One region of the Carnimonas bestiolae genome, then DNA from elsewhere that is predicted to be linked to it. Evidence: predicted binding sites of a transcription regulator. Region 1 holds the regulator's gene; the other holds the start of a gene.
What was found. The regulator PhoB, encoded in region 1, activates phosphate uptake and scavenging genes when phosphate is short. The targets are predictions, from matches to a motif close to TGTCATANNNNTGTCANA.
Positions count from the first base shown of each region.

Region 2: the regulator PhoB is predicted to act here: its motif matches at 1,564-1,581, upstream of R84865_RS03270 (inorganic phosphate transporter).

Region 1 covers NZ_JBPCZK010000002.1:117,778-121,202, forward strand. The annotation lists gene ubiA (4-hydroxybenzoate octaprenyltransferase) at 215-1,102, shown strand; gene phoB (phosphate regulon transcriptional regulator PhoB) at 1,282-1,977, shown strand; gene phoR (phosphate regulon sensor histidine kinase PhoR) at 2,058-3,380, shown strand; gene R84865_RS03960 (N-acetylmuramoyl-L-alanine amidase) at 3,360-3,425, opposite strand, start outside.
Region 2 covers NZ_JBPCZK010000001.1:698,059-701,483, reverse strand. The annotation lists gene R84865_RS03270 (inorganic phosphate transporter) at 1-1,506, opposite strand, end outside; gene R84865_RS03265 (inorganic phosphate transporter) at 1,790-3,394, opposite strand.

The sequences.
Region 1 (3,425 bases):
CTTTGAAACGCAGAACCGCGCCCAATAGGGGAGCTGGCTACACGCCGCTACCCATTCAGAGAGTATGGTGCTGCCACCTTATCACGGCGCCGGTGGGGCCTGAGATAACGTGGCGATGCCCGCTGAACGAAGCCAAACGAACGCCGGCCAGCGTCTGCACGGCCGCGGGTGGCGATGGTACACTGCCGGTCTACTTGTTATCCGTTGAGCCGTCATGACTGCTAACTCTGCACCTTGGCAACGTATCTGCCACCGTCTTCCCGACTTCATGCGCCTGATGCGCCTGGATCGCCCGATCGGCACCTGGCTGCTGATGTGGCCCACCATGAGCGCCTTATGGCTGGCTTCAGACGGACTGCCGCCGCTGTCGCTGCTGCTTATTTTTATTGCGGGTGTTTACTGCATGCGCGCGGCGGGCTGTGTCATCAACGACTTCGCCGATCGCAAGCTCGACGGGCACGTCAAACGCACCAAAGAACGCCCTCTGGCGACCGGGCGAATTGCCTCGTGGGAGGCACTGCTACTGTTTTTGGGCCTGGTCGTAGTGGCTTTCGTGCTGGTGTGCTTTACCAACGCCTCCACGGTGCTGCTGTCGTTCGTTGCGGTGGCGCTGGCGGCCTGTTACCCCTTCATGAAGCGCTATACTCATCTGCCGCAAGTAGTGCTAGGCGCCGCCTACAGTTGGGGCATTCCGATGGCGTTTATGGCCGTTAATCAGACCATACCCACTGCCGCCTGGTGGCTGTTCATCGCCAACGTGGTATGGACGCTGATGTACGACACCGAATACGCCATGGTCGATCGCGACGACGATCTCAACGTCGGTATCAAATCTACTGCCATCCTATTTGGCCGCATGGACCTGGCCGTTTTGGCACTACTGAAAGTGATTGTGCTGGTGCTGCTGGCTGGGCTGGGCGTGCACTTCATGCTGGGAGCGTTCTTCTGGCTGGCGCTACTGGGCATACTGGCGCTGTTTGTTTACCAGCAATACCTGACCCGCCAACGCGAACGAGATGATTGCTTCAAGGCGTTTCTCAATAACCATTGGGTGGGCGTGCTGCTATTCAGCGGCGTAGTGCTGGCACTGTGGCCCGTGTAGCGAGTTGTATAAACACGCCAACCGCGCTGTGCGAACGAAGTGAAAAACTCCCGCGGGGCTGTCACCATTCTGTCACTACTTTGCGTTTGAATTGTCATGCAAACGCCACAAAGCGGCATTTGCTTATCAATAGCGAACTCCACGAATCCGCTACCTCATGGTGATGAGATTAAGCTGACATGACTCAAACCGTATTGATCGTAGATGACGAACCTTCCATTCGCGATATGATTGCTATTTCCTTGGAGATGGCCGACTTTCGCGTTCTTGAGGCGGAAAACGCGCAGAAGGCGCTGGCGCTGGCCGTTGATGAGCGTCCCGACCTGATTCTGCTCGATTGGATGATGCCGGGCACCAGTGGTGTAGAACTTGCGCGTCGTTTGAAGCGCGAGGAAACCACCAAGGAAATCCCCATCATTTTGCTGACCGCCAAAAGCGAAGAAGACAACAAGGTGCAGGGGCTGGAGGCAGGCGCCGACGATTACATCACCAAGCCCTTCTCGCCTCGTGAACTGATTGCTCGCATGCGTGCGGTACTGCGCCGCGCCACGCCGGCCAGCCAGAGCATCCTCGAAGTTGACGGGCTGTCAGTTAACATCGACAGCAAACGCGTAAGCATCGACGGCGAGCCAATCGATATGGGCCCGACCGAGTACCGACTGCTGGCGTTCTTTATTTCCCATCAGGAACGCGCCTATTCGCGCGCACAGTTGCTCGACCAGGTATGGGGCGCTTCTGTTTACGTTGAAGAACGCACCGTTGATGTTCACATTCGTCGCTTGCGTAAAGCACTCGGTGAAAAACACGACTACCTTATTCAGACCGTTCGCGGCACCGGGTATCGATTCTCACACCAGCGCTCTCGCGCAGTATGAGGCACGCCTGAGAGGCCGCACGCTAAACCACTCACTGCCCAACGCAGTACGCTGTATAACCGCTGAGGGCCAAATGAGAGATGGCAGTGCATCGCTGGATTCGTGAACTACTGATTCTGCTACTCACAACGCTATTGGGCATCGCTGTCGCTAGCCTGTGGCATCAGTGGCTGGCAGGCGTTGCCGTTGCGCTGGCGATCTACCTTGCGTACAGCCTGCTGCAACTGTGGCGACTCGATCGCTGGGCAAAGCACCCTGATCGCGCGCTACCGCCCCATGCGCCCGCTCAGTGGGGCGCCGTATTCGATCACCTTTACCGCTATCAGCGCAAACAGCGCCGACGCCAGGAGCAACTGCGCCAGGTGATTGGTCGCTTCGACCGGCTGTCGGAAGCACTGAGCGACGGTATGGTGGTGATTACTCAGCGCGACACGCTGGATAACTGGAACGCCGCCGCTGGCCGCTTGCTCGGTTTCAAATACCCTCACGACCGCAGCCAGCATGTGACTAACCTGCTGCGCCACCCACTGTTTGTCGAATACTTTGCCACCGGCAACTTCGACGACCCCTTAGTGATCAAATCCCCCACTGACGAATCGCGCTGGTTGCAATTCCAGATCATCACCTACGGCAACAATGAGCGTTTGATGGTGGTCCGCGATATCACGCGCTTGCAGCGTTTGCAGGAGATGCGACGCGACTTTGTCGCCAATGTGTCGCACGAACTGCGCACCCCGCTAACGGTGTTCACCGGTTATCTCGAGCCCTTGGCCGCGCACGCCGACACGCTACTGCCACCGCGCATGTCGAAGGGTGTCGAGCAAATGCAGCAGCAGGCCAACAGAATGCGGCATTTGATTGACGACTTGCTAATGCTGTCGCGCCTTGAGAACGAGCAAACGCTCTCGCCACTAACGCCGGTTAACGTTACCAGCCTGATGCAGCGCGCCTACGAAGATGGCGTCGCGCTGTCACAGGGCCGTCAGCATCTTACCCTCACGCTCGACAGCGACAAGCAGTTACTGGGTGATGAAGAGCAACTCAGAAGCGCTGTAACGAATCTGGTCAGTAACGCCGTGCGCTATGCGGGAGATAACCGCAACATTACGCTGAGCTGGAATGAAACAGCTGCCGGGGAAGGACGCCTGAGCATTGCAGATGACGGCGAGGGCATTGATAGCCACCACCTTGCACGCTTGACCGAGCGCTTTTACCGCGTCGATAAAGGCCGCTCAAGCGCTACCGGAGGCACTGGCCTGGGCCTGGCGATCGTCAAGCACGTGATGCTGCGCCACCAGGGTGAACTCGATATAGAATCGACCCTCGGCAGGGGCTCATGCTTCACGCTGAGCTTCCCAGCACAGCGCTTGCATCAAGATGACTCAGTGTTGCGAGAGCAGTAGCGCAGCCTGCCGCGGGCTACGATATTTGCTGACCAGCGCAAACAG
Region 2 (3,425 bases), on a different contig from region 1:
GGTGCTCCACTGCAGCCCAGAGCCTTCGGCGGCCATGGTGCCCGCGATCCCTGAAGAGAGCACGTGCGTGGTCGAGGCGGGCATACCCAGCTTGTCGGCGAACAGGATCGTGCCCATTGTCACCGCCTGGGCAGCCACCCCTTGACCATAATCGAGACCGCTCCGGCCAATTTTTTCACCGACGGTCACCACTACGCGTTTCCAGCCGATCATGGTGCCTAGTCCCAGCGCCAGTGCCACGGCGACCTTCACCCACAGCGGAATGTATTCAGTGGCTGCCTTGACCGCTCGATGATAGTGAGCCGCGACCTGCTGATCACTCTTGCTGAGCTGGACCTGCGGGCTATCTTCGATCAGCTTGAGCGCCTGACCGGTGATGTAAATATTGTTGCGTAGCTGGCTGACTTCATTGCTCGGCACATCAGCGAAGGTGCGATAGCCCGCCGTATCTGCGCTAATGGTGCTCAGGTAGTCTGCCAAAGCAGCAGTGGTGAGTGGTCGCAACTGATGCTGCTTGACCGCCTCCGTTACCTCAGCGGTGTGATCGACGCCTTCAGGCAAGCGCTGCGCGTGCTGTTCAAGCATGTGCTCGAGCTGGGTGGAGGCGGTGCGGAAGCTGGTCATCTGACTGGTATTGCCGCTTTGATTCAAGGCAAACGCGGTAGGCACCAGCCCAACCAAAATCAGCATGATTAGCCCCATGCCTTTCTGACCATCGTTGGAGCCGTGAGCAAAGCTGACGCCGGTACAGGTAAGAATCAGCAGCGAGCGAATCCACAGCGGCGGTTTGGAGCCTTCGGAGGCGCGCTCACTCAGGGTCTTGCTGCGGATCAGCTTCTTCATGACTAACAGCAGCACCGCTGCGCCAATAAAGCCGATCAGCGGCGACACCAGCAGCGTAAGGCCGATCTTCTCTGCCTGCCCCCAATCGATGCCGCTGGCAATCGAAGCACTGGGTTCGAGGAAGCGATTGGCTAACCCCACTCCCAGAATGGAACCAATCAGGGTGTGCGAGCTGGAATTGGGAATGCCCAGCGACCAGGTGCCGAGGTTCCAGCCGATGGCGGCCAGTAGCAGCGCGAAGACCATCGCCAGACCGGTAGAAGAGCCTGCCTGGGTGATGAGCTCTACCGGCAGCAGCGCAATGATGCCGTAAGCGACGGCCCCCGATGCCATCAATGCGCCAGCGAAATTGAAAAGCCCTGACCATAACACCGCCAACTGAGGCGACATCGAGCGCGTATAAATGACTGTGGCGACGGCATTGGCGGTATCGTGAAAGCCGTTGGCAAATTCGAACACAAAGGCCAATAGCAGCGCCGCCGTCAGCAATACCCATGGCACCGCAGGAACGCCTTCCAAGCGACCGCCCAACGCGTAGAAGACATAGCCAAATCCGACCAGCAGCACCAATAGGAATACCGGCATGGCCCATCGATTGGAACGGCTGGAAAGTGGCCCTGATGCGGAGGGGGTGTCGTGTTTGCCAGGTTCAGGCATGGACATAAAATTTCTCGTTCACGCTTAGGAAGGGGGAGTGCCGGGGCAAGATTATTACCTTCACATGACAACATTGTGACAGCGAGATGACGCCGTGGAAATAGCGCGCCAACGGCCGCAGGAGAATATCCGGCGAATCCGGCGGCGTTATTATGCGGCGAGTGTGGTGAGGAGGCAAAGGGATTGCACATTTTGGTGCAGTGCGAAACGCATTGGATGCTTCTTTGGCTGGTACAAATACGCAAAAACCCGCGAACAGGTCGCGGGTTAGGGGCTTGCCGTAGTGTGCTTAGAGTACGGCGCGCATGGCGACATACAGCACGAAGGCAATCGCAATGGAGGCGGGCAGGGTGAGCACCCAGGCCATGATCATGTTGCGAATGGTTGACCACTGTAGGCCCGAGCCATTAGCGGTCATCGATCCCGCTACGCCAGAAGAGAGCACGTGGGTGGTAGAGGCCGGTAAGCCAAGGTGATCGGCAGCACCAATGGTGGCCATGGTAATCAGTTCAGCGGAAGCGCCTTGACCGTAAGTCATGTGGGTTTTTCCGATGCGCTCGCCTACTGTGCGGACGATGCGTTTCCAGCCCACCATGGTGCCAAGCCCTAGCGCCAGAGCAACCGCTACCTTCACCCAGTCAGGGATAAACTGAGTAGCGGTGTTGACCTGACCTTCAAAATTTTTGAGCACCTGACGATCGCTATCATTGATGGAAAGACCAGACTGTTCCGGCATCAGTGCTGCCGCTTGGCCCGACAGATAGATATCGTTGCGCAGGTTGGTCACCAGTCCGTTAGGGACCTGTGACAGCGAGTCGAAATGTTCGATTTCGCTGCGAGTGTTGCCAACAAACTGCGCCAGTGAAGCGGTAGTGGCAGGTGTCCATTGGTGAGTTTCAATGGCATGTACCACTTCTTCGCGGACGTCATCAGCCGGCGCGGCGCTGCCTGCATAGCGGTTGAGGGTTTGTTCGAACTGGCTGGAGGCGCTTTGGAAGGCTTCCATATAATCAGGGCCAGGGGTACGGTTGAGCGCGAAGGCGGTAGGTACCAATCCGATCAGGATCAGCATGATCAGGCCCATGCCCTTCTGACCGTCGTTGGAGCCGTGAGCAAAGCTAACGCCGGTGCAGGTCAGAATTAGCAGCCCGCGAATCATGGTGGGCGGCGGTTTGTTGCCCTCTGGCGACTTCATCAGGTCTTTGCTGCGGATCACGGTTTTCATCAGCACCAGCAGTACTGCTGCACCGATGAAGCCGATTAGCGGCGACACCAGCAGTGCCAAACCAATCTTGTAGGCCTGACTCCAATCGACGCCGCTGGCTGCTGCGCCCGCTGGTGCCAGAAACTGATTGGCAAGCCCCACGCCCATGATCGAACCGATCAGGGTATGCGAGCTGGAGTTCGGGAGACCGAAGTACCAGGTGCCAATGTTCCAGATAATCGCGGCAAGCAGCAGCGAGAAGACCATTGCCAGTCCCGCCGACGAACCTACTTCCATAATCAGCTCGACCGGCAGCAGCGCCACAATGCCGTAGGCGACCGCGCCAGACGATGCCAGTACGCCAAGGAAGTTGAACACGCCCGACCACAGCACTGCCGCCTGAGCGGGTAGCGAGCGGGTATAGATGACAGTGGCAACCGCATTGGCGGTATCGTGGAAGCCGTTGACGAACTCAAATCCCAGCGCAATCAACAGCGCTAATCCAAGCATTAGCCATGGCACTGCTCTCGCGCTTTCAAGATCGAGAGCCAGTGAATGGAACACATAGAAAAGACCACCGATTACCACCAGCGCAAACAGCGGAATAAACCAGCGGTTTGCCGATGCGGGTACGTTAAGTGGACTGGTAGTGGTGGGCAAGCTGTATTCGTTGCTTGTCGATGAGCTCATCGGAAGAGCGACCTCTATTACAAGTGGACAC